Regions from separate parts of the Thioalkalivibrio sp. ALE25 genome, predicted to be linked through region 1. Evidence: predicted binding sites of a transcription regulator. Region 1 holds the regulator's gene; each other region holds the start of a gene.
What was found. Region 1 encodes FliA, which starts transcription of late flagellar genes. Its sites were predicted from a motif close to GCTAAAGTTNNNNNNNNNNCNGCCGATA; they were not measured.
Positions count from the first base shown of each region.

Region 2: C996_RS0106645 (methyl-accepting chemotaxis protein) is a predicted target of FliA. The motif match lies at 5,208-5,235, and genes of this name have one in related genera.
Region 3: C996_RS14835 (flagellin) is a predicted target of FliA. The motif match lies at 2,652-2,679, and genes of this name have one in related genera.

Region 1 covers NZ_KB897928.1:99,050-111,923, forward strand. The annotation lists gene flhA (flagellar biosynthesis protein FlhA) at 1-1,646, shown strand, start outside; partial or broken gene flhF (flagellar biosynthesis protein FlhF) at 1,695-2,802, shown strand; gene C996_RS0104490 (MinD/ParA family protein) at 2,971-3,795, shown strand; gene C996_RS0104495 (RNA polymerase sigma factor FliA) at 3,792-4,559, shown strand; gene cheY (chemotaxis response regulator CheY) at 4,601-4,981, shown strand; gene C996_RS0104505 (protein phosphatase CheZ) at 5,077-5,853, shown strand; gene C996_RS0104510 (chemotaxis protein CheA) at 5,899-8,019, shown strand; gene C996_RS0104515 (chemotaxis response regulator protein-glutamate methylesterase) at 8,022-9,134, shown strand; gene C996_RS0104520 (flagellar motor protein) at 9,136-9,879, shown strand; gene motD (flagellar motor protein MotD) at 9,887-10,789, shown strand; gene C996_RS0104530 (ParA family protein) at 10,786-11,586, shown strand; gene C996_RS0104535 (chemotaxis protein CheW) at 11,583-12,275, shown strand; gene C996_RS0104540 (chemotaxis protein CheW) at 12,404-12,862, shown strand.
Region 2 covers NZ_KB897930.1:116,697-129,570, reverse strand. The annotation lists gene C996_RS0106660 (homoserine O-succinyltransferase) at 1-738, shown strand, start outside; gene C996_RS0106655 (MFS transporter) at 894-2,234, shown strand; gene C996_RS14770 (hypothetical protein) at 2,522-2,740, opposite strand; gene C996_RS0106650 (ATP-binding cassette domain-containing protein) at 3,253-5,172, shown strand; gene C996_RS0106645 (methyl-accepting chemotaxis protein) at 5,331-7,346, shown strand; gene C996_RS0106640 (GNAT family N-acetyltransferase) at 7,353-9,281, opposite strand; gene C996_RS0106635 (STAS domain-containing protein) at 9,511-9,819, shown strand; gene C996_RS0106630 (response regulator) at 9,812-10,174, shown strand; partial or broken gene C996_RS14855 (Hpt domain-containing protein) at 10,177-10,897, shown strand; partial or broken gene C996_RS14850 (chemotaxis protein CheA) at 10,978-12,216, shown strand; gene C996_RS0106620 (chemotaxis protein CheW) at 12,237-12,758, shown strand; gene C996_RS0106615 (ParA family protein) at 12,778-12,874, shown strand, end outside.
Region 3 covers NZ_KB897932.1:213-4,615, forward strand. The annotation lists partial or broken gene C996_RS0108055 (IS256 family transposase) at 1-270, opposite strand, end outside; gene C996_RS0108060 (flagellar protein FlaG) at 694-930, opposite strand; gene C996_RS14835 (flagellin) at 1,194-2,573, opposite strand; gene C996_RS0108070 (hypothetical protein) at 3,192-3,491, shown strand; gene C996_RS0108075 (YIP1 family protein) at 3,762-4,388, opposite strand.

The sequences.
Region 1 (12,874 bases):
TGCCCGGCAAGCAGATGGCGATCGACGCCGACCTGAACGCCGGCATCCTGACCCAGGAAGAGGCACGCAAGCGCCGCGAGGAGATCGCCAGCGAGGCGGACTTCTATGGCTCCATGGACGGGGCCTCCAAGTTTGTTCGCGGTGACGCGATCGCCGGCATCCTGATCCTGTTCGTGAACATCATCGGCGGCCTGACCATCGGGGCCGTCCAGCACGGCATGACGATCGGCGATGCCGCGACCAACTACGTGCTGCTGACCATCGGCGATGGTCTGGTTGCGCAGATCCCGTCGCTGGTGCTGTCCTCCGCGACCGCGATCATCGTGACCCGCGTGACCAGCAGCCAGGACATGGGGCAGCAGGTCTTCGGCCAGATGTTCTCCAACCCGCGCGTGCTGTACGTGGCCGGGGGTGTGATCGCCGCACTGGGGATCGTGCCGGGCATGCCCAATGCCGTGTTCCTGGGCCTGGCCGCGCTGATCTTCGGCGGGGCATACCTGCTCAAGCGCCAGGCCCGCGAGGCCGAGGTGGAGGTGGAGCGCATCCCGCAGGAGGACGAGGGCGGGGCCCGGTCCGAGGATCGCGACCTGACCTGGGAAGACGTGCCGCCGGTGGATCTGGTGTCGCTGGAGGTGGGCTATCGCCTGATCCCGCTGGTGGATCGCACCCAGGACGGCCAGCTGATGGGCCGGATCAAGGGCGTGCGGCGCAAGCTCTCGCAGGAGCTGGGATTCCTGCTGCAGCCGGTGCATATCCGCGACAACCTCGAACTGAGCCCGAATGCCTACCGCATCAGCCTGCTGGGCGTGACCGTGGCCGAGGCCGAGGTCTTCCCCGAGCGCGAACTGGCGATCAATCCGGGCGAGGTGTTCGGGACGGTGCCGGGCACGCCGACCAAGGACCCGACGTTCAATCTGGATGCGCTGTGGATCGACCCGGCGGACCGCGACCAGGCCCAGGGTGCCGGCTATACCGTGGTCGACTGCGCCACGGTGATCGCGACCCATCTGTCACAGGTGTTCCGCGAGAACGCGCATCGCCTGATCGGCCACGAGGAGGCGCAGCACCTGCTCGACCAGCTGGCGCGCCATTCGCCGAAGCTGGTGGAAAACCTGGTGCCCAAGACGCTGTCCCTGTCCATCGTGCTGAAGGTGCTGCAGAACCTGCTGGCCGAGCAGGTCTCGATCCGCGACCTGCGCACGATCGCCGAAACCCTGGCAGACGAGGGGGTCAAGAGTCAGGATCCCGGCACTTTGACCGCGGCGGTGCGGGTGGCCCTGGCGCGCTCGATCGTGCAGGACCTGGTGGGGCCGGAGGACGAGCTGCCCCTGATCGCGCTGGATCCGTCGTTGGAACAGCTCTTGCATAAGTCCCTGCAGGGGAGCTCGGGCGGCACGGTTGGACTGGAGCCCGGGCTGGCGGAGCGGCTGCAGCGCTCGGTGGCCGATGCGGCCCGCCGCCAGGAGACGGCCGGACAGCCGGCGGTCCTGGTGGTGGCACCGGAGATCCGCTCCTGGATCGCCGGGTGGCTGCGCGGCGCGGTCCGCAGTCTGACCGTGCTGGCCTTCACCGAGATTCCGGACAATCGCCGGATCCGGGTGGTTGCCACCGTCGGCCAGGAAGAGTCGCAGAAGCAGTCCGCCTGAACGACACGATGAAGGGTTCCGCCGCGCGAGCGGCGCAGGAGAAAAAGCATGAACGTCAGACGATATCGGGCCCGGGACATGCGTGATGCGATGCGCCAGGTGCGCGAGCAGCAGGGCGAGGACGCGGTCATCCTGTCCAGTCGCCGGGTCGACGGCTGGCTGGAGGTGGTCGCGGCGCTGGAGGACGGCGCCGCGTCGGAGCCGGTAGCCGCGCAGGACGCGCCCGCGACGAGCCGCGAAGCGAGCACAACCGCCCGGCCGGCCCGCGAGCGCGGCGCCGGTCAGGCCGCAGCGTCGTGGCCGGCCGACCCGGAGCTGACCGCCATGCGGCAGGAGCTGCGCGACCTGCGCAGCCTGATGACGCGCCAGTATGCGGAGAGCGAAGAGGCGCGCTGGGCGGCCCGCCACCCGCTGGCGGCGGAATGCAAGGCGCGCCTGATCGACCGCGGGTTCAGCGACGCCCTGGCGCGCAGCCTGGCCGGAAGCATTCTCGATGACAGCTCGCCGGAACAGGCCTGGGAACGCCTGCGGGCGCGGTTGTCGGGCGCGATTGCCACCCACCGGCCGGACATCCTGGACGAGGGCGGCCTGCTGGCGCTGGTCGGGCCCACCGGCGTTGGCAAGACCACCACGCTGGCCCGCATCGCGCTGCGCCAGATCCGCCGCATGGGCCCGGATTCGGTTACGCTGGTCACCCTGGACAGCCAGCGCATCGGGGCCACGCGCCAGTTGCAGGCCTTCGCCCAGATGGCGGGGATCTCGGTGCGGGTGCTGCAGAACGCGAGAGAGTTGCGCGAACTGGCGCGCCGCGTGGAGGATGGGCACCTGATCCTGGTGGATACGGCGGGACAGGCCCCGCGGGCAGTGGAGGACGAATCCCTGTTCGCGCACCTGCCGCCGGACATCCGGGCCGAGAGCTGGCTGGTGGTGTCGGCGACGACCCAGGGGAGCGCGTTGCGGCGGGTGCTGGAGGCATTTCGCAAGGCGGAGCCCTCGGCGCTGGTGCTGACCAAGCTGGACGAGGCCGAGGAGCTGGGCGAGGTCCTGTCCGTACTGCTCGATCAGCACCTGGGGCTGGGGTTCGTCAGCGATGGCCAGCGTATTGCCGAGGACTTTCACCGGGTCGATACCGGGTATCTGACCCGACTGGCCCTGGAGGATGCCGCCGATGAACCCGGGGCAGCGGCCAATGCCCGCGAGACCTGGGCGGCCGAGCGCCTGGCGGAGATGGAACCGCCGCGGCGCGCGCGCGCCCAGGCACGTCCGGCACGGGCGGCGGAGCCCGCCACGCTGGAACTGATTCAACCGGTCGGGAAGGGGCGCTATGCCACGCACTAACAAGCCGTTGAAGGTCATCGCGGTTGCCTCGGGCAAGGGCGGGGTGGGCAAGACCAACGTATCGGTGAACCTGTCGGTGGGCCTAGCCCGGCTCGGGCGCGAGGTCATGCTGTTCGACGCCGATCTGGGCCTGGCCAACGTGGACCTGCTGCTGGGGATGCGTCCCGAGCGCACGCTGCACGACCTGGTGACCGGTGATGTGGAGAGCCTGGAAGATGTGCTCGTCCAGGGACCGGACGGGGTGAAGGTGGTGCCGTCGGCTTCCGGGATCGCGGCGATGGCCAACCTGACGCCGGCCGAGCATGCCGGTCTGATCCATGCCTTCAGCGCCTATCGCAAACCCCTGGATGTGCTGATCGTGGACACCGCGGCCGGCCTGCAGGAATCCGTGACGTCGTTTTGCCGCGCGGTCCAGGAGACCCTGGTGGTGGTCTGCGACGAGCCCGCCTCGATTACCGACGCTTATGCCCTGATCAAGGTCCTGCACCGCGATCATGGCCTGCGTCGCTTCCGCATGGTGACGAACATGGTCGACGGCCGCGAAGGCGCCGAGCGACTGATGCAGAAACTCAATACCGTCTGCGGCAACTACCTGCCGGAGGTGGTGCTCGACCTGGCCGGCTATATTCCGATGGATGATCACCTGCGCAAGGCGGTGCAGAAACGCGCGCCAGTGGTACAGCAGTACCCCGGGAGCCCGGCGGGGAAGGCCTTTGCCGAACTGGCACGGACCGTGGACCGCTGGCCGGTGGGCGGCGGTGACCAAGGTGGCGTCGGGTTTTTCGTGGAACGGATGCTGCAGAGCGCATGATGACGACGCGTAATCGACTTTCCGGCTATCAGGCGGCCTCCGCGGCCAGCGGCGGGCACGAGGAGCTGATTGCCGATCACGTCGAGCTGGTCCACCGCATCGCCCATCACCTGATGGCGCGGCTCCCCGCCTCGGTGCAGGTGGATGACCTGATTCAGGCGGGCATGATCGGGCTGCTCGAGGCGGCGCGCCAGTTCGAGGGCGGCCAGGGCGCGACCTTTGCCACCTACGCCGGGATCCGCATCCGTGGCGCGATGATCGACGAGCTGCGCCGCAGTGACTGGACACCGCGTTCGGTGCACCGCAACAGTCGGCGTATTGCCGCCGCGATCCAGACCGTCGAGGCGCGCGAGGGGCGGGCGGCGCGTGGCAGCGAGGTCGCCGCCGAGCTGGACGTGCCGATCGACCAGTACTACGAGATGCTGCAGGATCACGCCGGGGCCCACCTGTTCGCCCTGGACGACCTCGGCGGGGGTGACGACGGGGCCGATCGCGTGATCGAAGGGCAGGAGGTGTCGCCGGCCCGCACCCTCGAGGCCGGTGAGTTCCGTCAGGAACTGGCCGAAGCCCTCGGCGACCTCCCCGAACGCGAGCGGCTGGTGCTGTCGCTCTACTACATCGAAGAGCTCAACCTGCGCGAGATCGGCGCCGTGCTGGGCGTGACCGAGTCGCGCGTCAGCCAGATCCGAAGTCAGGCCACCATTCGACTGCGCGCCCGCCTGGGTTCGTGGCTCGAAGACGGTACGGCTTTGCAGTTATTCTAAAACCCACCCTACGAATCCCGGAGTGACGTGTGGACAAGGGAATGAAGATTCTCATCGTGGACGACTTTTCCACGATGCGGCGCATTATCAAGAACCTGTTGCGTGATCTTGGCTTCAACAATACCCAGGAAGCCGACGACGGCAGCACCGCGCTGCCGATGCTGCAGAACGGGGATTTCGACTTTCTGATCACCGACTGGAACATGCCCAACATGCCGGGGATCGACTTGCTGAAGGCCGTGCGCGCCGACCCGAACCTCAAGTCCATGCCGGTGCTGATGGTAACGGCGGAGGCCAAGCGCGACCAGATCGTCGAGGCGGCCGAGGCGGGCGTGAACGGCTACGTGGTCAAGCCGTTCACCGCCGAGACGCTGAAGGAGAAGATCGACAAGATCTTCGAACGCATTGAAGCACAGGGATAATCATGGGCCTGTGACCGATATGCCCGACGCCCGTGGCACCGACCGCCGCGGGCGTCGTCCGAAACCTTCCGCGCCGTACCCGCAAGAGGCTTCTCATGACTGAACAGGAACACCCACCACGCGACGATCAGCTGGAGCTTGCGCGGCAGTTGGTCAAGACGCTGGAGGCGGGCGACGACACGGGCGCCCGGGCGCTGGTGCAGGATCTGGCGCGCCCCTATGACCGCGAACTCTTCGACGAGCTGGGCAAGCTGACCCGTGATCTTCACGAGGCCCTGCAAAGCTTCCGCGGCGATTCGCGTCTGGTCGAACTGACCCAGGCGGAGATCCCGGACGCAAAGGAACGCCTGAATTACGTGGTCACGATGACCGAACAGGCGGCCCACGACACCATGAATGCCATCGAGTCGAGCCTGCCGATCGCGGAGTCGTTCAGTCAGCAGGCGGCCGACCTGACGGCGAAGTGGACGCGCTTTCGCAACCGCCAGCTCTCGGTGGAGGAGTTCCGGGACTTTGCCCGCGAGCTCGACACGTTCTTCGCGCAGGCGGGGGAAGACACCGAGGAGCTGCGCCGGCTGCTCTCCGAGGTGCTGATGGCACAGAGCTATCAGGATATTACCGGCCAGGTGATTCGCCGCGTGATCCAGCTGGTGACCGACCTGGAAGAGAACCTGGTGTCCCTGATCCGGCTCTCCAGTGGGCGCATGGAGCAGGTCGAGGCGGCCGAGGCGTCGCTTGAACAACGCGAGGAGGATCGCGAGGCGGACCGCAAGGGTCACGGTCCCAGCGTGCCCAAGACTCAAGATTCCGCCGCGGATGTCGTTCAAGGACAGGACGAGGTGGACGATCTGCTATCGAGCCTGGGCTTCTAGGCAGTTCCCCTCATGCGAATGGCGCCACGCGACCGGAGAGACTGAATGGCCATCGACCCCAATGACGAAATCCTTCAGGACTTCCTGATCGAGGCCGGGGAACTGCTGGAGGGGCTCAACGAGCAACTCATCGACCTGGAACAGAATCCGGATGACCGGGATCTGCTGAATGCGGTCTTTCGTAGCTTCCATACCATCAAGGGCGGGGCCGGCTTCCTGAGCCTGGATCCCCTGGTGACCGTGTGCCATCACGCGGAGGACGTCTTCAACCTGCTGCGTAACGGTGAGCGGCGGGCGGACAGTCACCTGATGGACACCATGCTGCGGGTGCTGGATACCCTGAACGTGATGTTCGGGGACCTGCGCTCCGGCGTGGATCCCACGCCCGCCGAGGCCGACCTGGTGGAAAACCTCCGGCGCATGGCGAACAACGAGGACGTGGCGGCGGAGCCCGCCGCGCCGCCGCCCCCGGAACCCGAGCCGGAGCCAGAGCCCGAACCGCAAGCGGATACGGATGCGGAACCGGCGGCGGATGGCGAAGCGATGGTCGGTGCCGGTGACGAGATCACCGACGACGAATTCGAGGCCCTGCTCGACAGCCTGCACGGCGATCAGCCGCCGAAGCCCGTGGAGACGGGCTCCACCGCGGGCGATGCGGCCGGAGAAGAACCGGCTGCGGAGGGTGAGGGTAGCTCCGGCGACCTGATCACCGACGACGAATTCGAGAACCTGCTGGACGAGTTGCAGGCCAAGGGCGCCGGGCCGGCCGCTACCGGGGCGGTCCCCAGCCCCGCGGACGAAGAACCTGCGGAAGCCTCGCCGGCCTCGCCCGAACCCGCCGAACCGGAGAAGGCCGCCGCACCCGCCGATACCCCCGCGGGAGGCCAGGGCGGAGGCGGCGGCGTGCGTGCTGGAGGCGGAGGTGCCGAGGGGGGTGGACGCGCGGCCCCGCAGGGCGAGACCTCCGTGCGCGTCGATACCGAGCGCCTGGACGAGATCATGAACCTGGTGGGCGAACTGGTTCTGGTACGCAACCGGCTGAGCATGCTGCGCTCGCAGCATGTCGATGACGAGCTGGGCAAGGCGATCAGCTCCCTGGCCCTGGTGACCTCGGATCTGCAGACCTCGGTGATGAAGACCCGCATGCAGCCGGTGAAGAAGGTCTTCAACCGCTTCCCGCGCGTGATCCGCGATCTCTCCCGCAATCTGGGCAAGGAGATCGAGCTGGAGATCTTCGGCGAGGACACCGACCTCGACAAGAACCTGGTCGAGGCCCTGTCGGATCCGCTGGTGCACCTGGTCCGGAATGCCGTGGACCACGGCATCGAGACCCCCGAGGTACGCGAGGCGGCGGGCAAGCCGCGCAAGGGGACCGTAGTGCTGGGGGCCGCCCAGGAAGGCGATCACATCGCGCTGCTGATCAAGGACGACGGCGGCGGCATGGACCCGCAGGCCCTGCGGCGCAAGGCCGTGGAGAAAGGCCTGATGGAACCGGCCATGGCCGAGCGCATGACCGATCGCGAGGCCTTCAACGTGATCTTCATGGCCGGCTTCTCGACCAAGACCGAGATCTCCGACGTCTCCGGCCGCGGGGTCGGGATGGACGTGGTCAAGACCAAGATCTCGCAGCTCAACGGCACCATCGAAATCGACTCCGAGGTGGGCGTGGGCACCACGCTGCGGGTCAAGCTGCCCCTGACGCTGGCGATCCTGCCCGCGCTGATGGTGATCCTGGACGGCCGGCGCTTCGCCATCCCGCTGGCGTCGGTGTCCGAGATCCTGGATCTGGACCTCACGAAGACGCATTACGTGGATGACCAGGAGGTCATCATCGTGCGCAAGCAGGCACTGCCGATTCACTACCTCAAGCGCTGGCTGAAGCCGGGCCACGAGCCCGAGCCGCGCAAGGACGCCCATGTGGTCGTGGTGCATACCGCCGATCGCAAGGTAGGTCTGGTGGTGGATGATCTCGTCGGTCAGGAAGAGGTGGTCATCAAGCCCCTTGGGCAGAATCTGCAGGGCGTGAAGGGCCTGGCGGGTGCCACGATTACCGGGGATGGCGGGATCGCGTTGATCCTGGATGTCTCGGATCTGGTGACCATCCTGATGCGGCAACTGCAGATGTCCGGCCGTCCCCGCCGCGCATCGCGCACGAGCGAGGGCTGAGGATGCCGATCAGGGTTCTGGTCGTCGACGACTCCGGGTTCTTTCGTCGACGCATTGCGGAGATTCTGGATTCCGACTCGGGCATCGAGGTGGTCGGCTCGGCCGAGAACGGCGAGCAGGCGATCGCAAAGGTGCGCGAGCTCGACCCCGATGTCGTGACCATGGATATCGAGATGCCAGTCATGGACGGCATCACCGCGGTACGCAAGATCATGGCCGAGAGTCCGCGGCCGATCCTGATGTTCTCCAGCCTGACCACCGAAGGCGCCCAGGCCACCCTGGATGCGCTGGAGGCCGGGGCGGTGGACTTCCTCCCCAAGCGGTTCAGCGACATGGCGGGCGACGAGGACAGCGCCCGCATGCTGCTGCGCCGCCGGGTGCGTTCGCTGTCGCGCAGCCGCGCGCGCTCGGCCAGCGCGCCGGGCACCAGCACACCGGCCCGCGAGTCGCGGCCGACCGCGCGGCGGGAAGAGGCCGACCGTCAGGCCGCAGACGCTGCCAAGCAACAGCCGCCGGTCGCGCGCACCCGGCCGCCAACACCCCTGCGGCAACTGCGGGCGGTCCTGATCGGGACTTCCACGGGGGGGCCGGTCGCCCTGCAGGAGGTGCTGAAACCGCTACCAGCCAGTTTCCCGTTGCCGATTGTGCTGGTCCAGCACATGCCGGCCAGCTTCACGCCGGCCTTTGCCGACCGGCTGAACGCGATGTGCAACATCGAGGTGCGCCAGGCGAAGGACGGCGATGCCCTGAAGCCAGGCGTGGCCCTGCTGGCCCCCGGGGGCATGCAGCTGACCCTGGAACGGGGCAGCCAGACCCATGTGCGCATCGCGGAGAGCCCGCTGGGCACGATCTACAAGCCAAGCGTGGACGCCGCATTCAGCTCCGCCGTGGATGCGCTGCGCGGACAGGTCCTTGCGGTCGTGCTGACCGGGATGGGTGCGGACGGGCGCGAGGGTGCGCGGGCGCTGAAAGGGGCCGGGGCGCAGGTCTGGTCGCAGGACGCGGCGACCTGCGTGGTCTACGGGATGCCGGCGGCGGTGGCAGAGGCCGGTTTGTCCGATCACGTCTATCCGCTGCCCGAGATCGGTCCCGCGCTGGTCAAGGGGTTCTGCTGACATGGATATCCTGAGCCTCATCGGGGTGACGCTGGGGCTGGTGGCCGTGCTTGGAGGCAGCATTGCCAAGGGCAGCGGCCTGGGCGCACTGTGGAATGCTGCGGCGTTCGTGATCGTGGTGCTGGGGACGCTGGGGGCGACCCTGGTGCAGGCGCGCCTGACGGTGTTCATGCACGGGATGCGGATCCTGCCGTGGGCCTTCAAGCCGCCGAAGATCGACAACCGGGCCATGGTCGAGCAGATCGTGGAATGGTCGCATGTGGCGCGCAAGGAAGGCCTGCTCGGGCTGGAGACCCTGGCCGACGAGGAGAGCGACGGCTTCGCCCGCAAGGGGCTGCAACTGCTGGTCGACGGCAGCGAGCCGCAGACCATCCGCCAGATCCTCGAGGCCGACCTCGACAACCGCGAGCACTTCGACATGCAGGGTGCGAAGGTGTTCGAGAGCATGGGCATCTATGCGCCGACCCTGGGTATCGTGGGGGCAGTCATGGGCCTGATGGCGGTGATGCAGAACCTGGCGGATCCGAGCAAGCTGGGGGCGGGGATCGCGGCGGCCTTCGTGGCGACCATCTACGGGATCGCCTCGGCCAACCTGCTGTTCCTTCCGCTGGCCAACAAGTTAAAGTCGATTATTCAGAACCGCTCGCAACACCAGCAAATGCTGATGGAAGGTCTGATCGCGATCGCCGAGGGCGAGAACCCGCGGAATATCGAAAGCAAGCTGAGTGGCTTCATCCACGAGTGAGGTCACCATGGCGCGACGCAAGCGGGCGGAGGAACATCAGAATCACGAAGCATGGGCCATTCCTTACGGGGACCTGGTCACGCTGCTGCTTGCGTTCTTCGTCGTGATGTACGCGATCTCGTCGGTGGATGATGGCAAGTATCGCGTGCTGTCGGAGTCCCTGGTGGATGCCTTCCGGGCGCCGATGCAGGCGGAGCCCATTCAGGTGGGGGATCCCACCGTGGCACGCGACCGCTCCCCGCAGGATCTGCGCGCACTGGTGCCGATCGAGGTCCAGCCGGGGCTGGTGGAGGACGGTCCGCAGCCCATCGACATGGCCCTGAGCGGGATGCTGGACGACAGCCCCGACGACGCCGGCATGCAGGCCTTTCTCGACGAACTGGCGGAGACCGCCCGCGAGATCGAACAGGCCATGGCGCAGTGGATCGACCAGGGCGACCTTCGCGTGACCCGGGAGGCCTACTGGCTGGAGATCGAGATCACCAGCCGCCTGCTGTTCCCGTCCGGGTCGGCGACGCTGAACCCGGAGGCCGAGGCGTTGTTGCAGGAAGTGGGGGGCATCCTGGCCCCGCGGGTGTCGCGCGTCCACGTGGAGGGGCACACCGACAACGTCCCCATCCAGACGGCGGTCTATCCTTCCAACTGGGAGCTCTCGTCGGGACGCGCCGCGGCGGTCGTCAGCGTGTTCGAGGAGACCGGGGTGGACCCGGAGAATCTGGTGGCCCTGGGGTATGGCGAACACCGACCGGTGGCCAGCAACGAAACGGCGGAGGGCCGTGCCGAGAATCGGCGCGTGTCCATCGTGGTCTTGCCCGGGGCGCGGCCACGCGCCGAGGGGGCGCAGGAACCGGAGCGCCTGCGCGAGGATCTTCCGCCCGCGCCGCTCCCGACGGATGGAGACACACCATGAAGGTCTGGGCGGTGGCAAACCAGAAGGGCGGGGTGGGCAAGACCACGACCACCGTAACGCTGGGCGGCCTGCTCTCCGGTCCGGAGCAGCGTGTGCTGCTGGTGGATGTGGATCCGCATGGTTCGCTGACGGCCTATTTCGGCCACGATCCGGAAACCGCCACGCGCGGGGTATACGAACTGTTCAGCCAGTGCGCCGAAGGGGCCGACCCGGATCCCAACGGGTTGATCCGCGAGACCCGCTTCCCGGGGCTGGATCTGCTGACCGCGAGCACCGCCCTGGCCACTCTGGACCGCCAGCTCGGGACGCGCAGCGGCATGGGCCTGGTGCTGAGGCACGCGCTGGAGAAGGTCTCCGACCAGTATGACTACGTGCTGCTGGATTGCCCGCCGATGCTGGGTGTGCTGATGGTGAATGCGCTGGCGGCCTGCGACGAGCTGCTGGTGCCCGTACAGACGGAATTCCTCGCCCTGAAGGGGCTTGAACGGATGATCAATACCCTGAAAATGGTACAGAAGTCGCGCAAGGCCGAGCTGCAGTACCGGATCATCCCCACGCTTTTCGATCGCCGCACGCGCGCCGCGCACGAGGCCCTGGCCGAGCTGCGCCGGCTGTACGGGGACGACGTGTGGCCCGGGGTGATCCCGGTGGACACGAAGTTTCGGGATGCCTCCAGCGCCGGTCAGCCGCTTTGCTTCATGATCCCCGATGCACGCGGCGTGCTCGCATACTCGGACCTGCTGGAGGCGATCGGCGGACAGCTGTCCGAACCCCATGAACGGAGGCGGCGCGGATGAAGCGATCCACAGTCGACAACCTGGCCCTGAAGGCGGAACCGGACGCGCTGGACGACTATTTCGGCAGCCTGCTCGACGAACCGGAACCGGTGCGGACGCTGTTGCGTCAGGATCTGCTGGAGCCGCCCGCGCCGGTGGCGGAAGCCGTTCCGGAGGTCGACACTTCGACGTCGGTTGGGGAGCCGGAGGTAGCGCCTGCCGCGACACCGCCCGCACCGCCCGACGATCCGGCGGAGCGGGACTACCCGCGCCCCGAGGAGTCGTTCTCCGCCCTGGTGATCGAGGCCGGCAACCTGACGCTACTGGCGCCGCTCCACGCGCTGGGCGGTGTGGCCCCGCTGGATAGCCTGGAGGTGCGACCGACCCCGAATCACTCCGTCTGGTACCTTGGGCTGGCCGATACCAAACAGGGCCGGGTGCAGCTGATCGACCTGGCCGCGGTGGTGACGCCGGAGGACCGCGAATACGAGCCGGATACCGCCCGCCAGGTCGTGTTCCTGGCCGGCTCCCGCTTCGCCCTGGCCTGCCGGGCGATCCACGGGACCCGCGTGATCCAGCCGGATTCGCTGCGCTGGCGCAGCCACCGGCGGCGCCTGCCCTGGCTGGCCGGGGTGGAGCGCGAGAAGATGGCGACACTGCTGGATCTCGAGGCCCTGGACCAGACCCTCGACGAGGGCGGCTGGGACTGAAGCACCCCGCGCGGCATTCAAGCCTCGCGGCGAGCGGCCGATAACCCGGTCAGGACGACACCACAGGGCGAAACCCGCCTGCACGGAACATCGAGGACGACATGAGCAGCGCACAAGACGTAGAAGCCATGGCCAAGGCCGACACCGCTCCGTATGTGACCTTCAGCCTTGCGGAGGAAACCTACGCGATCGACGTCCTGCAGGTTCAGGAGGTCCTCAAGGTCACCGAGATCGCGCCGGTCCCCGGCGTTCCGGATTACATCCTCGGGATCATCAACCTGCGCGGCAATGTCGTGACCGTGATCGACGCGCGGCGGCGCATGGGGCTGGACGATCGCGAATCCGACGAGGCCTCGCGGATCGTGATCATCGACGTGGACAACCAGAACGTCGGGATCCTGGTGGACTCGGTATCCGAGGTCGTGCGGATCGCCCCGGACGCGGTCGAACCGGCGCCGGAGGTCGGCAACGATGACAGCAGCCGTTTCATCCAGGGGGTCACCAGCACCGAGGAGGGGCTGACCATCCTGGTGGACCTGAACAAGCTGCTGTCCGACGAGGAGTGGGCGCAACTGCGCGAACTGTAGCGCGGGCGTCGG
Region 2 (12,874 bases), on a different contig from region 1:
GCCAACGTGACCCAGCCGGACCTGGCCCTGGAACCCTTCTGGGAACCGCTGGCCGAGGTGGTCGACTGGGCCTGGGAGAACGTAACCTCCACGCTGTGCTCCTGCCTGGCGACCCACGCCGTGCTGCAGGCGCGCTACGGCGAGCACCGCCGGCACATGGGCGAGAAGCTGTGGGGCGTATTCCCGCATCGCGTGGTGGACCGCGGGCATCCGCTGGTCACTGGCGTGAACACCCGTTTCGACGTGCCGCACTCGCGCTACAACGATGTCTCGCGCGAACAGTTCGAGCGTCACGGCCTGCGCGTGCTGGTGGAGAGTGACCAGTCCGGGATCCATCTGGGGGCCTCGCCCGACGGCTTTCGCATGGTCTTCTTCCAGGGCCACCCGGAATACGACTCGATCAGCCTGCTCAAGGAATACAAACGCGAGGTGGTGCGCTACATCCAGGGCGAACGCGACGCCTACCCGCCGCTGCCAGAGAACTATCTGATGCCGCAGGCCGCCGCTATCCTCGACGAGCACCGCGAGCACGTGGAGGCCGCCCTGGAACACTGCACCGAGATCCCGGCCCTGCCCGAGGCGCTGTTGCTGGACCGCCTCGACAACACCTGGCACGACACCGCGCTGGCGGTGATCAATAACTGGCTGGGCAACGTCTATCAGCTGACCAACCTCGACCGGCGCAAGCCGTTCCGCGACAGCGTCGACCCGAGCGACCCGCTGGCCGGGCGCCGGTAGCGCGTCGCACCCGCCCCTGTCATTGCGAGGTGCCGCAGGCACCGTGGCAATCTGCCTTCCGGCACCACCGGATCCCGCCGCCCTGCCAGCATCTGGAGGTTGCCACGTCGCCTTCGGCTCCTCGCAATGACGGGACAACGCAACGGAAAGACCTCATGACCGTCAACGACCTGGACAAGCTTCCGCGCCCGATTATCGGACTGTACGAAACCATTGCCGGCGACGAGGACGCGCGCGTCTGCAAGGACATCCCCGAAAACGCCTGCCGCGCCCAGCCGGTCAATTTCTTTGTCCACCTGGTTGCCAACACCCTGAGCAAGATTGGCGACGAGCTCGCTTCGGCCCGGCTGGTGCTGGCCTGGCTGCTCGGCGCCCTGGGCGCCCCGGCTGCCTTCGCCGGCTTCCTGGTGCCGATCCGCGAATCCGGCTCGCTGCTACCGCAACTGTTCGTTGCCGCCTCCATTCGCCGCCGGGCGATCCGCAAGGGCTTCTGGGTGCTGGGCAGTGTCCTGTCCGGCCTGGCCGTCGCCGGCATGGCTGTCGTCGCCCTGACCCTGGAGGGCGCCGCCGCCGGCTGGGCCATCCTCGGGCTCCTGATCGTCTTTGCCCTGTCGCGGGGGATCAACTCGGTGGCTTCCAAGGATGTGCTCGGCAAGACCATCGCCAAGCACCAGCGCGGAACCGTGATGGGTTATGCCGCCTCCCTCGCCGGCTTCTTCACCCTGGGCCTGGGTATCTACCTGACGCTGGCGAACCTCGAAGAGGCCGGCATCGGGGTCTTCGTCGCCCTGCTGGCCGCCTCGGCCGGGGCCTGGTGGGTGGCCGCCGCGACCTTTACCCGGCTGCGCGAGGACCCGGGCTCCACCGAGGGCGGCGGCAACGCGGTGACCGAGGCCATCCGCTCCATGCGCCTGCTGTTGACCGACCGCGCCTTTGGCCACTTCGTGCTGACCCGCGCCCTGCTGATGAGCACCGCGCTGGCCCTGCCCTTCTACGTCCTTCTCGCGGAGGACGCCACCGCCGGCGATCTCGGAACCCTGGGGCTGCTGATCCTGGCCAGCGGCCTGGCCTCGGCGGTCAGCGCCCCGGTCTGGGGGCGCCTGTCCGACCGCTCGGCGCGCTGGGTGCTGATCCTGTCTGGCCTTCTGGCCGCCGGGCTTGGCATTGCGGTCGCGGTGGGCGTCTGGTTCGTGCCGGTGGATACCGACCACGCACTGGTCCCCGGCGGCTGGCTCTATGCGGCGTTGTTCTTCCTGCTCGGGGTCAGTCATGCCGGTGTGCGCCTGGGGCGCAAGACGTATCTGGTGGATATGGCCACGCAGGAGACCCGGGCCGCGTTCACCGCGGTCAGCAACACGGTCATTGGTGCCCTGCTGCTGGTCGGCGGGCTGTTCGGGCTGCTGGCGCAGCTGGCGGGCACCGAGGTGGCGATCTTCGTCCTCGCGCTGATGAGTCTGGCCGGCGCCGCCAGCGCCTGGCTCATGGGCGAGGCCTGACACGCGCCCCTCTCTCGCCCTCGCCCCCAGCGAGACAGGCTTTGCGCTCTCGGTTTTACGTGCCTCCGTCCGGCCGCCTGCCTCGTGGTGGCTGGTCCTGGTTCGGCCTCGGGTGTTCACGGTGCCTTCGGTCCACATACTGCCCGGCGCTGACTCGCCAGCGCGCCGCGAGGTCCTTTCTTGCTTGCCCAAGAAAGGACCCAAAGAAGGGCACCCGGATTTCGCCCGGGAACCTTGCTCCAGGGGCCTCGGGCCGGCGGCGCTGAACTCGCTACGCTGCGCTTCGCTCAGACATCCAGCGCCCCGAATTTATAGAAAACGGGCCGGCCCGAGAACCCTTCCGCAAGGGGCTCCATACGGGAGGCGAAGGTCAAAACCGAACGCATCCCCATGTTTGCGCCTAACCATAGGCAACGCCGCTCGAAAGCCCCTGGCGCCCGCCCTGCGGGCGCGGCACGCAACGGCCGAGGGCCGAGCGTGCCCAAGATGTCCGAAAAGTTAGCCATCCTCCCCTGGCACGACCGTCGGGACGGCTGTTGTCTTGACCTTGAATCCCCCATTGTCGTCGCGCCGAGTGGAGAGGGTTTTCGCGGGGAAAAAGGCGCTGGATGTCTGAGCGGAGCCGAAGGCGCAGCGAGTTCAGCGCCGCCCGCGAAAACCCTCGGAGCGAGGGAAACCCCGGCCCGCACAGCGGGCCGGGGTCGCGGCAGTCGGGCGTGTTTCTTGGGTACTTCTTTGCACGAGCAAAGAAGCCCGTTTTTGATCAACAACGGGCGCGGCGCGCTGGCGAGTCAGCGCCGGGCAGTATGCGGACCGGAGCCACCGTAAACACCAGAGGACGAACCAGGCCTAGCCAAAAATCGGCAGGCGACCGGCCGGAGCCACCGTAAACACCGAACGACGAACCAGGGCCAGCCACATCATGGCACGCGGCCGGACGCAACCACCCGCACGCCCCAGCACGCCAAGGTGATAGGCTTGGCGCCCGCTACAACACTCGCTCGCGACCGGAACTCGAATGGCACTGCTCACCCTGCGCAACATCCACCTGGCCTACGGCATGGCCGCCCTGCTCGACGGCATCAACCTGAGCCTGGAACCCGGCGAGCGCGTCGCCATCGCCGGGCGCAACGGAGAGGGCAAATCCACCCTGCTCAAGGTGCTCAACGGCGAGGCGCAGGCGGATTCGGGCGAGATCACCTGCCAGGACGGCCTCACCACCGCCTACCTGACCCAGGAGTTGCCCCCGGGCATTGAAGGGACGGTGTTCGATGTCGTGGCCGAGGGCCTGGGCGAGGCCGGGCGCCTGCTGGAGCGCTTCCACCACCTGAGCCAGGCCGCGGCCGGCGGCGACATGGGTGCCCTGGAGAAGATGGGGCCAGTGCAGTCGCAGCTCGACGCCATCGATGGCTGGAGCCTGCAGAACCGGGTGGAGACCACCATCTCCCGCCTGAGCCTGGACCCCGAGGCGGAGTTCGCCGCGCTGTCCGGCGGACTCAAGCGCCGGGTCTGGCTGGCACGCGAGCTGGTGCAGCGCCCGCAGCTGCTGCTGCTCGACGAACCGACCAACCATCTCGACGTGGCCGCGATCCGCTGGCTGGAAGAGTTCCTGCTCGAGAGCGGCCTGACCGTGGTCTTCATCAGCCATGACCGCCAGTTCATGGAGAGTGTAGCCACCCGCATCCTGGAGCTGGACCGCGGGCAGCTGTATGAACATCCGCCGTCGATCGAGGAATTCCGCCGCCGTCAGGCCGAACGCCTGGAGACCGAGGCCACCCAGCGCGCGGAGTTCGACCGCAAGCTGGCGCAGGAGGAGGCCTGGGTGCGCCAGGGCATCAAGGCACGGCGTACCCGCAACGAGGGGCGCGTGCGGGCACTGCAGGCCCTGCGCAAGAAGCGCGCCGAGCGCCGCGAACGCAGCGGCCAGGTCAAGATGAAGCTGAGCCCGGAACAGCGTTCGGGCCGGCTGGTGATCGAGGCGGAACACGCCGATTTCGGCTACGAAAAACCCATCGTCAGGGACGTGAACCTGCTGCTGCAACGCGGCGATGCCCTGGGCATCGTCGGACCCAACGGCGCGGGCAAGACGACCCTGCTGCGCGGCCTGCTCGGACAGATGGAGCCGCTGGCCGGTCACGTGAAGCTGGGCACCCAGCTGGAGATCGCGTACTTCGACCAGGCGCGCGCGCACCTCGACGAGGACACCACGGTGCAGGACGCGGTCGGCGAGGGGCGCGACCGGGTGATGGTCAATGGCGAGAGCCGGCACATTTTGTCCTACCTGGAAGACTTCCTGTTCCCGCCATCACGTTCCCGCCAGCCGGTGTCGGCGCTGTCCGGGGGCGAGCGCAATCGCCTGCTGCTGGCCAAGCTGTTCCTGCGCCCGGCAAATCTGCTGGTGCTCGACGAACCCACCAACGACCTCGATGTGGAGACCCTGGAGCTGCTGGAACAGCTCCTGATCGAGTACACCGGGACGGTGATCGTGGTCAGCCACGACCGCTCGTTTCTGGACAATGTCGCGACCTCGACCCTGGTCCTGCCGGGCGACGGATCGGTGGAAGAGTTCGTGGGTGGCTGGTCCGACCTGCCCGAACGTGTCACGCGGCGGCTGCTGGAGGGCGAAACCGCGGCCGCCGCCCGCCCCGGCGCCCCGGAGCCGCGGGCCGAGCCCGCTCCCGAACCATCGCCGCAGACATCGGAAAACGCTACGGCGACCCCGCGCAAGCTGTCCTACAAGGATGCGCGCGAACTGGAGGCCCTCCCGGCCCGGATCGAGGCCCTGGAAACCGAGCAACAGGAACTGACCACGGCGATGACCGATCCCGAGGCCCTGCGCGACGGCGAACGTATGCGCGACCTGCAGGCGCGGCTCGAGACCGTGGAGGCCGAGCTGGCCCACTGCTTCGAGCGCTGGGAGCAGCTGGAATCCGGTTGAGCGTCGGCGCGTCTACACTCGGGTTTCCGGCCACCCCTCAACTCTGCCGGGGGTCTGCCGTAACAGGGGTTGAATAGCCACCTTTCGGGTCCGCGCTCTCCGAGACCGCGGCCGGTTCGCGAAGCGCCCGGGACAGGGCGCGCTGAAGGAGTCATCGCATGCTGGACAAACTCTCCATTCGGGGGCTGCTGATTGCCGGGTTCGGCCTGGTCGTCGCCATCCTGATCATCAACTCCCTGCTGGCACTGCGCGCGATGAGCACGGGCAGTCAGGGGGTCGAGCAGCTCACGCAGGCTGACTACCCGGCCGTCGCCCGGGTCAACGATGTCGAGCAGCTGCTGCAGGAGAGCGCGGCGTTTCTCGGCTTCTACCTGATGAGCGAGGAGCAGTCGCATCGCGATGCATGGCAAAACGCGATGCGCGAGCTCGATGCGGCCACGCGGGCCCTGAACGAGAATCCGGTCATCGCGGCCGACGAGGAACTCGCCGCCAGCGCGACCGAGGTACGCCGCCTGGTGGATCAGTTCGCCAGCTTCGAGGACCGCCTGATCGAGGTGGCGGAGAACGCGGCCGAGAACATGCCGGCCCTGGGAATCGCCAACGCCCGGGCCAACCCGGCCAGCCGCGAGATGACCCAGCAGACCAACATGATGATCGACGCCGAGATGGCCCTGCCGCGCTTCCAGCGTTCCTGGGACCGTCTCGACACCCTGCATGAGCTGCGCATGTCGGTGGTCCAGGTCACCTCCAATCTGCGCGGGTTCATCGCCTTCCGCGATGACGCCTTCCGCGAGAACGTGCGTCTGTTCTCCACCCGCACCAACGACATCACCGCGCAGCTGATGGACCAGTTCGACGATCTCGACTTCGAACAGCAGATCGCGCTGGAAGACTTCCAGGGGGCCCTGGATACCCAGAACACCGCGCTGGACGACCTGATCGAGATCCACGGCAGCGAACAGGCCCTGCAGGATGCCTACCTGATTCGGACCGAGATCGGCCCGCTGCTGGTCGAGGCCCGCGATCATCTGCAAGGACTCAGCGAGCGCATCACTGCCCGCGCCGAACGCAGCGCCGCCGCCCTGACCGCCGACATGCGCGCCACCCAGACGACCCAGGGCATCCTGGCCCTGATCGGCGTGATCCTCGGGCTGGCCGGCGCGGTGTTCATCATCCTGGTCGTGCGGCGCGCGCTGGCCCACTCCACCGCGGCGCTCGAGGAGATCGCCGACGGCGATGGCGATCTGAGCCGCCGTCTGGACGAGAACGGGCTGATCGAGACCGCGCAACTGGGCCGCGCCTTCAACCGCTTCACCGACAAGATCGCCCAGGCCATCGGCCACGCACGCGGCAGCACCGAGACACTCAACCGCGCCACCGAGAACCTGAACCAGGAGGCCTACGAGGCCCGCGAGGCGGTCTCGCGCCAGCGCGACGAGACCGAGCGTGTCGCCACCGCGATCAACGAGCTGCAAAGCAGCGCCGAGGAGATCGCGCGCAACACCGACGCGACCTCCCAGGCCGGCCAGGAGGCCGGGGATGCAGTGAACAACGGCTCCGAGGTCATGGAGAAGAACATTGAGTCCATGGCCTCGCTGCTCGGCACCGTCGAGCAGGCCGCCGGGACCGTCTCCAAGCTGGGCGAGGACTCCAAGCAGATCGGGACCATCCTCGAGGTGATCCGCGGGGTCGCCGAGCAGACCAACCTGCTGGCCCTGAACGCGGCCATCGAGGCCGCCCGCGCCGGCGAACATGGTCGCGGCTTCGCGGTGGTCGCCGACGAGGTCCGCAAGCTGGCGACCCGCACGCAGGAATCCACCGACGAGATCGAGTCCATGATCTCGCGCCTGCAGACCGCCACCACCAGTGCCGTCAAGGCCATGGAACAGGGTCAGGAAGAGGCCGAGTCGACCATGGAGCATACCGCCGAGGTCAACGGCGCCCTGCAGCAGATCCGGCAGTCGGTCACCACCATCGTGGAGATGACCGAGCAGATCGCGGTCGCTTCGCGCCAGCAGAGCACGGTGGTCGAGGATATCAACCGCAATATCGTGCAGATCTCCGACGAGGCGGATCAGTCGGCCAACACCGCCGACCGGGTCAGCGCCGCCTCCGACGAACTCAAGCAGGTGGAAAAGGAGATCCAGCAGGCCCTGGCGCAGTTCCGGCTCTGACCCGGTCTACGGGCTACGTACCTCCAGCCAGGTCCGGGCGGCGCGGCGCAGCCTGCGGGTGACGCCGCGCCGCCCGGACACCCCGAGCTCGCGGGCCAGGCGTGCCCAGTCGATAGGCGCGGCCAGGCTCGCCGCCAGCAGGCGGCCTTCCGGATCGGCCGGCGGGGCTGCTTCCAGCTGCCGCAACAGGGCCGGCAACGCCCATTCCAGCGGCCGCGCGCGGTACGCAAAGGCTCGAACCTCCGCGAGATCGGTGGCCGGGTCGGCCTCCGCCAACGGCCGGGCCGTTTCCTCCAGGACCGCACTCACCATGGCCGCGGCGGATGCCGGCAGGAAGCGTGGGTGCCAGACTGGCCAGTCGCGCCAAAAGGCGCGCTGGATTGGCTGCAGACCGGAGGCCGTGCGGGGCCGGAGGGCGCGCAGGACCACGCCACTGACCTGACCACTGGCCGCGTCCGGCTGGGTGCCCACGCGCACCAGAACGTAGCCCTCCCGCTGCCAGAGCCGCAGCAACGCGGGCTGCAGTCCGAAACTCGCCCCCAGCAACGCCACCCGTTCGGCAACGGCCCGATCCGCGACCGCCCGCAGCAGGCGGCCGCCCAGGCCCCGCCCCTGCCAGCGCGGGTGCACCGCGATGCGCTGGATGCGCCAGGTACGCTCCGCCGCCAGCTCGAAGCCCCCCAGAGCAGCCAGTGTGCAGGGCAGAAACTGCCCCTGCGGACGGCGCTCACCCGCCCACACCGCCTCGGCCAGGGCCCGATCCAGGCCGGGTTCCTCCTGAATCAGCACGACGCCGAAGAGCGCCCCGTCCGTCACGCCCTCCATGCACAGCACGCGCCCGCCGGGGTCCTCCAGCCAGCGCAGAAGATCGGACGGACGGGTCCGGTAGTGCGCATCCGCCAGCAGGCCCGTCACGGCCTCCAGGGTCTGCGGCAAACCCGCCAGGGCCGCCCCGGTCGTCCAACGCAGACGGACGGCCTGGGCGGACGGGCTCGTGCTTTCCGCCTCCAGCAGGAACAGCCGATCGAGCCAGTCCTCCAGCGGATCTCCCGGCACCCAGCGCACCGGGGTCGCCATGGCTTGCAACCGCACCCGGAAGCCCGCCGCCTCCAGGGCCGGCAGCGCACGCAGCCGGAAGCCCTGGCCACTCCCCTCGAAGCCGCCGGTCGTGGTGGACAACACCAGGCGCCGGGCACGGCGGGCGAGGCGCAGCAGGCGCTCCACCGGCAGGTTCGCTGCCTCGTCGATGATCAGGGTATCCACGAGTTCGGGCGCTTCCAGCAGGATATCCGGTGCCCGGTAGAGACGCTCCGGCGTGTCGACCCACCGGCGGGCGCGCGCCAGCAGGGCACCCACGGCCCGTGGACTCGGTGCCGTCAGCGTGATCGCGGGCCCGCCGTGTTGGAGTGTCCCGCCGAGGAACTCGCCCAGGAGGGTCGACTTGCCGCGACCGCGCGGGGCGATCAGCGCCAGGCATTCGTCGGCGCCAAGATGCGCGAGACGATCCAGCGCCGCGGCCTGATCCGGCGTCCACGCAAAGGCGGGCGCCGGACGTGCCGGCACCTCGGGCCATTCCTCCGCCGATGCGGGCGTCCGCACCCACGCCTCGGCCAGCGCGGCCCGCCAGCGGCGGGTAAACGCGCCTTCACCGGTGACGCCGTCGAGGACCACCAGGGTGCCCCCGCCGCGCAGCAGCCCGGCCGCGGTGACCAGCGCATCCACGGCGAGCGGATCCCCGGCCTCGAACACCAGGGCCTGCACTTCGTGGCCCAGCCAGTGCCCGGCCTGTGCCGGCGCCACGTGCGGCAGGCCGTCGGGCACATGCCGCCCCACCCAGAGCACCGGCCCCCGGGCTGCGGCGGTCCGCAGCCAGGCCGCGGCGGCCTGCCGGGCCGCCGGGTCGGCCGGTAGTCGGTAGAGCGAACGGGCCTCCATCTCAGCATCTCACCGGGGTCGAAGGTTGCATGGAAAAAGCGGGCTTGCGCGGGCGCACACGGCATCTGGTCACACTGGCGCGACGAAAGTCCAGCGCGCTGCCGACGTTTCCATGTGAATCCGTCCTCAAGTTTTCCCACCCGCAGCCGTACAAGTTTTTTACAAGGAGCTGGGAAATATCTGTACAGCTCCTGTACAGTGTGAACGAATTCACGGAAAGGTAACGGCGATGACCACCATAGCGCTGCCCGAACGCCTGCGCATCGACACCGCGACCGCCTGCTGGCAGGAGCTGCGCGTGGCGCTGGATGCCGGCGAGGACCTTCAGGTGGACGCGACGACCGTGGCCGATATCGACGCCGCCGGGGTTCAGGTCCTGCTGATGGCACGCCACAGCGCGGCACGCCATGCGCAGGGCTTTTCGATCGACGGAGCAAGCGCCGTCTTAACGCAGGCCTTCCAGGCGCTCGGTGCGGACGCGGCCGCCGCGCGTGCGGGGCAGGAACACGATACCGATTCAGGAGAACACAATGGCTAAGGTTCTGGTGGTGGACGATTCTGCCTCGATGCGCCAGATGGTCGCATTCACCCTCAAGCAGGCCGGACACGAGGTCACCGAGGGGCGCGACGGCAACGACGGCCTGGGCAAGGCCCAGGGGACGAAGGCGGACCTGGTGATCACCGACGTGAACATGCCGGGCATGGACGGGCTGCAACTGACCCGCGAACTGCGCAAGCTGGGCGATTACAAGTTCACCCCGATCCTGGTGCTGACCACCGAGGCCGGCCCGGAGAAGAAACAGGAAGGCAAGGCGGCGGGTGCGACCGGCTGGCTGGTCAAGCCGTTCGACCCGGACCAGCTGATGAACACCGTGAACCGGGTGCTGCGCTAGTCATGTCGGTCGACATGGCCCAGTTCGTCGATGCCTTTCTCGAGGAGAGCTTCGAGGGGCTGGAGCGCATGGAGACCGAACTCCTGGCGCTGGACGGCGGCGATCCGGAGACCCTGAATACCATCTTCCGCTGCGCCCATTCGATCAAGGGTGGGGCCGGGACCTTCGGATTCGGCGCGATCTCCGAGTTCACCCACGGCGTCGAGACCCTGCTGGACCGGATGCGCAACGGCGAGCAGGAGGCGACGCCGGAGACGGTGAACCTGCTGCTGCGCGCGGTGGACATCCTGCGCGCCCAGCTGCATGCCGCCCGTGACGGCGGCGAGGCCGACGCCGCCGAGGTGGCCGAGGTACGCACCCTGATCGAGGCCCATCTGGGCGAACCCGCGCCGGCCGCCCCAACGTCTGAAGGGGCGGGCGAAGCGGCCGGTCCCACCGGCGGCGACGGCCCGCAAGGCTGGCGCATCCGGTTCCGGCCCTTTGCAGACCTGATGCGCACCGGCAACGACCCTTTGCGCATGTTCGAGGTGCTGGAGGAGCTGGGCCGACTGACCGTGCACTGCGAGACCGACCGCCTGCCGGACAGCGCAGAGGCCTTCGACCCGGAGGACTGCTATCTCGCCTGGACCCTGGAACTGGAAGGGGACGCGACCCGCGACCAGATCGAAGAGGTCTTCGAATGGGTTGAGGACGAATGCGACCTGGAGATCGAACCCCTTGCCGTCCCCGAGACGGCCCCGGACACAGTGGCAGAGCAACCGGTTACGCCCCCGGATTCCCCTGCCACGGAGACCCACGCCGAGCCACCCGCTGCGCGCGCCGGCAATAACCGCAGCGCGGAATCCAGCTCCATGCGGGTGAACACCGGCAAGATCGATGCGCTGATCGACATGGTCGGTGAGCTGGTCATCACCCAGTCGATGCTGACCGATATCAGCGAACAGCTGGAGGAAGACCCCTCGCAGATGGAGGCGCAGATCGAGCGCCTGCGCACCGGCCTGGCGGAGCTGGAGCGCAATACCCGCGAGCTGCAGGAAAGCGTGATGGGCATCCGCATGGTGCCGATCGCCCAGGTCTTCAACCGCTTCCCGCGCCTGGTGCACGACATCTCCGGGCAGCTCGGCAAGCAGATCGAGCTGACCCTGAAGGGCGAATACACCGAGATCGACAAGACGGTCATGGAGCACCTGGGCGACCCGCTGGTGCACCTGGTGCGCAATGCCGTGGATCACGGCATCGAGATGCCCGATGTCCGCGCGGCGGCGGGCAAACCCGAGACCGGCCAGGTCAGTCTGGAGGCCTACCACCGCGGCGGTAACGTGGTCATCGAGATCCGCGACGATGGCAAGGGCATGGATGCCGACCGCATCCTGGCCAAGGCCCGCGACGCCGGGATTGTCGGCCCGAACCAGCAACTGGACCGCCACGAGATCCTGCAACTGATCTTCGAGCCGGGGCTGTCCACCGCCGACCAGGTCAGCGATCTCTCCGGCCGCGGCGTCGGCATGGACGTGGTGAAGAAGAATATCCGTGGCCTGGGCGGCAACGTCGAACTGGAGTCCGAACCGGGCAAGGGTTCGCGCCTGACCATCCGCCTGCCGCTGACGCTGTCGATCATGGACGGTCAGTTGCTGAAGATCGGCGACGAGACCTTCGTGATCCCGCTGATCGCGATCGTCGAGTCACTGCAGACGCAGCCGGAGAACGTAAAGCAGGCCTTCGGCAAGCTGCCACTGTACCGGCTGCGGGACGAATACATCCCCATCGTCGATCTGGCCGCGCTGTTCGGTCGGGCCGAGCCCAGCCCGCTGCCGGAGCGCGCCCTGCTGGTAGTGGCCGAGGCCGACGACCAGCGCGTCGCCCTGCGCGTGGACGACCTCCTGGGCCAGCAGCAGGTCGTGATCAAGACGCTGGAAACCAATTTCCGCAAGGTCCCCGGCACCGCCGGCGCGACCATCCTTGGGGACGGCCAGGTGGCCCTGATCCTGGATGTCGCGGGGATCGCGCGGATGGCCTCCGGGCGCGACACCCGCGCGGCGTAAAAATCAAGGAGCCCAACGCAATGGCGAACGACGCAACCCAGTCCATCCACGACCCCGCCACCGCCGGCGAGGACCAGTACCTCACCTTCATCCTCGCGGAGGAGGAATACGGCGTGGACATCCTGCGGGTGCAGGAGATCAAGGGCTGGGAACGGCCCACCCCGCTGCCCAATGCCCCGGACTACATCCGCGGGGTGATCAACGTGCGCGGGATGATCGTGCCGATCATCGACATGCGCCTGCGCTTCGGCATGGAACCGATGGAATACGGCCCGACCACCGTGGTGATCATGCTGCGCGTGATCAACGAGGACCGCGAGCGCGTGATGGGGATCGTCGTCGATGCCGTGTCCGAGGTCTACAGCGTAGGCGCGGACGACATGCAGCCGGCCCCCGACTTCAATACCCGCATCGGGATCGACTTCGTACGCGGCCTGGCGACGGTCGACGACAAGATGATCCTGATGCTGGACATCGACACCCTGCTCGGCCCGGGCCTGATTGCCAGCACCGACGCCATCGAAGCGGAGGCCACGGCGTAGCCGGGGGCTGCGGGGAACCATGCGGACCATCGCGGTGATCAACCAGAAGGGCGGCGTCGGCAAGACGACCGTGACCCTGAACCTGGCGCATGCCCTGGCCCTGGCCGGGCATCGGG
Region 3 (4,403 bases), on a different contig from region 1:
GGTGGAGAACTGGCCGTTGCGGTCCCGGGGGACCCTCAACTCCAGCTTGCCCACGCGCGTGATCAGGGTGCGCGGGTAGTACCCGGCCCGGTAACCCAGGCGGCCCTCGGTGCGCTCGCCCGGTGCCGCCTGGAGCTGGTCGCTCATCTCGGCTTCCAGAACCTGCTGGACCGCCTCGCGCACCAGCGTGCGCATCAGTTCCTCGTCTGTCCCCAATAACGCTCGCAGTGACGTGCGATCCGCAGTAGCCTGGCTCTTGTGAGTGGTCATGGTCTCGCCCTCCTTGAGGGGTTCCGGTGGTCGCTAACCAACCCGAATACCATGGCCGCTCACCTCCTGCCAGCTTCTGCACATAACTCAGCACACTACTCAATCTCCAGAATCTGGCACCCATCCACCACTCGAACCTGCAACGAGCTTCCCCCCTCCCTCATCCCGGCAACGGCGCAGCGGTTATCCGGGATCTCCACCGCCGAAGGTGGCACAGCCGTCGGGGGCATTCCGGCGCCGGAGATCCCGGCTCTCCACTTCGATACGGCCGGGATGACGCCAAAGGGGCCGCGGCACGAATGACAGCAAAGGTGCCAGCGGACCGTGGATCTGCGGCTGGCTGATGCGGGCACAACGAAAAAAGCCGGACCCGCTGCCGGGCCCGGCTTAACTCAACATCACGCTTGCAGGTCTACGAAGCCCTCAGGCCTTGTCCGCCAGCCCCGTCCCGCCGAGCTCCTGCTCGGTCTGGAACTGCTCCACCAGGGCCAGAACGGCCTCCGGCGGGATCTGGCGGATCACCTCTTCGCGTTCTCCGTCCATCACCGTGATCACCGTTCGGCCACTACTGTCGTCCACACTGAACTCCAGCGCCCGCTTGGTGGATTGCAGGTAGGAATTGATCGACTCGACCACCTGATTGACCTCGTCCATATCCATGGCCTCGATCGCCGGTCCGGTGGAGCCACGAGCCGAAGATTCCGTGCTAATGCCCGTACGCGCAACGGCCTCCGGCCGCCCCTCGCCACGAACAAAACCCGCACCGGGACCCGGGACCTTGGCCCCCTCCCCCCCGCGCGGGTTCACTGCAACCAACGGTGATGTGATATTGCCAATTCCATCACTCATATCGCTGTCCTCTTCAGAAGGGGTGGATGGCGCTCGCGCCATCCACCCTCAACCAGAAGCCCGAGTGATCGAGCTTACTGCAGCAGGGCCAGCACGTTCTGCGGAACGGCGTTGGCCTGCGACAGCACCGAGGTACCCGCCTGCTGCAGCACCTGGGCGCGGGTCAGCTCCGCCGTCTCGGATGCAAAGTCGGCATCCATAATGCGCGAACGGGCGGCCGAGAGGTTCTCCGAGGAGATCTCAAGGTTGGCGATGGTGTTCTCGAATCGGATTTGCACCGCACCCAGCTCCGAACGCAGACCGCTAATCTGCTGGAGGGCCGCGTCAATCGTACCGATCGTTTCGGTGGCATCTTCGCGGCTCGCCACGCTGACACCATCGAGGGTATTCACATTCACGTCGCCATCCAGAGCCAAGACTTCCGCATTAGTGCCACCAACATCGATACCGTCCGCCGGAGAAGCACTCAATTCAATTGCACGAAGATAAGTTTCCTCTCCGTCATTGCCGAGATCTCCAAAGCTGAAGTCAGTCCCACCGTCCACATCAACCGCGATATCATCACCACTCCCGGTAAGGACCAATTCGCCGTCGCCATCAAACGATGCCGTAACGTTGGTTTGTGCGCTTTCGGCATTAATCGCATCCAGTATTTCCTCGTCAGTAGCGCCATCAGCGATCGTAATATCAACTTCATTGATCGTTACAGTCGCGCCACCGGTGGAATCGATTGCGCCAATCGTCTGTACAACTTCCTCGGCGCGTGCTGCGGATACGCCAGTATCATCAGTCGCAGCATTGATCGCCGTAACGACATCATCAAGGTCTTCCGCTGAACCAAGATTGATGGTGCGTTCATTAATGACAATATCGGTTAGATCCAAGTCCCCGTCGTCGTCTGGCAGGTCAGACAGAAGGAGACTCTCCCCACCAAGGCTAGCAGTACCCAACTGGGAGCCGCGCGCATCTACACCGTCGACCGAAATGGTCTGGTTCTGGTTGGCGCCCACCTGGAAGACCAAGTCTTCCAGCTCGCCATTAAGGATGTTTTCCCCGTTGAACTCAGTGGAGTTCGCAACCCGGTTAATTTCCTCTACCAGTTGCTGAACCTCGTTATTCAGTGCCTGACGATCGGAAGAGGAATTGGTGTCGTTAGCGGCCTGCACAGCAAGCTCGCGGATTCGCTGCATTGCATCCCCAATCGTACCCAGCGCACCTTCTGCAGACTGGGCGAAGGAAATCCCGTCATTCGCGTTGCGCGCGGCCTGATTCAGGCCGCGGATCTGGGAGGTGAAACGCTCGGAAATGGCCAGGCCGGCCGCGTCGTCCTTGGCGCTGTTGATACGCAGGCCCGAGGACAGACGCTCCAGGCTCTGAGCCAGCGCGCCCTGGGAGTTGCCCAGATTGCGCTGCGCGTTCAGGGAAAGAACGTTGGTGTTGATTACTTGGGACATGATCGCTCTCCTGTAGAGTCGTTCGTCACCGCCTCGGGCGGTTCTGGTGAACGGGCCAATCCCCGCTCTCAGGACCCTTAACGACCTGCCCTACAGAACCTTTAGCCCATCGTTGAAATTTTTTTCACCGCGGGTGGCAAATCGTTGCCGCCCGCACCGCATGCGCCCTCCAACCCGCCACAGCCACGCCATCATCCACACCAAACACCCCGCCGTCACCCCGGCCACAGCGCAGCGGAGAGCCGGGACCTCCAGACGCCGGACCAGACTCCAACCGACGGGCAGCCCGCACTGCAGAGATCCCAGATAACCGCTGCGCGGTTTCCGGGGTGACGGTTCTGTGGAAGAAAGTTACGGAAACGGGGACCACGGGCCGGCCACCCCAGGGTAGCGACCACATCCCGTCATTGCGAGGAGCCGCAGGCGACGTGGCAATCGGCTGCATGTGGCAAGCCGTTTGATTCCCGCACACTTGCTCATTCCGAGCGATTGCTTCGTCGCTGCGCTCCTCGCAATGACAGGGGTGTGGTGGATTCGCGGCGGGTTCGCAGGATGACGGTGGTGGTTGGAGGCGAGACGGTTCGGGTATGTGACCCAGGGCCTTGATATACTTGAGCGATGCGCCTGAGCGACGAACAACAGACGGTTATCCGCGAGGAAGTGGCCCGTGCATTCGGGCCGGATGCAAACGTGAAGCTATTCGGCTCGCGCGTGGACGCTACCGCACGCGGTGGCGACATTGACCTCTACATCGAGGCGGACGGCACCCCGGATGAACTGCTGGACCGGCAACTTCGACTGTACGTCGCACTGCAACGCCGTCTGGGCGAACGCCGCGTGGACAACGTGGTGCATCCTCGAGGCACCGCGCGCCGCCCCATCGATACGCATGCCGACTGCACGGGTGTCGCCCTGTGACCGTCACGGCGCCACCGCAGCGGCTCGCGCGGCTGTTTGATCTGGTGGATCGTGAGGACGAGCACCTGCTCGGCGTTTCAGAGGCTTTGTACACAGGCCCCGGAACTCAACCTTGGCTCCGCACCACCCACGCAACGCGATAGCCCCCACCGCCGGTCCCGCTCCTGTAGGAGCCCAGCCCCCTGGGCGATTTCCTTAATCAATGCCAGATGTCCGACCCGATCGCCCAGAGGGCTGGCCTCCTACAAGTGTTGCCCCGACAACGGGGGCTCAGATCAGCCAGGTGGTGCCGATGCGGTGCTCGGGTGTGGCGCCGGGGATCAGGTCCATCAGGGCCCAGCCGAAGATGAGGGTGATGAAGGCGCCGCAGAAGACGGTGGCCACGAACAGGCCGATGCGGTTGCCGCGGCGCAGCCCGAGGATGCCACGCAGCGACCAGTACAGCAGCCACAGCGAATACAGGATCAGCAGCAGGCTGATGCCGTTGCCCCACGGCCAGGGAAAGGCGGCGGCGACCTTGGCGACCCAGGCCGGGAGCAGGCCGATACTGACCGCCAGCATGGCCCGGTCCGGGTCCCCGCGCCCCTGGAAGAGTTCGGCCAGGTAGTGCGCGGACCACGCCAGGCCCAGCACACCGATACTCATGGCAAGCACGCTGTAGACGCCAAACCCCCACACCCCGGGCATCGCCTCGGGCGGCAGACCGGTGGGAATGATCTGGTACAGGACCTGACTGATCACCACGCTGAGCAGCAGGACCGGTAAGACAAGTCGCAGGAAGGTCTGCCACCAGGGCGGCGCCTGCTCGATCGCCTGCGCGTCACGCACCGCGCCCAGAGGGTTGATGAGCGCACGCGACGTCCAGCGCAGTGGGTTGAATTGGCCGCTCACGGTCATTTCGAGAGTATGTGG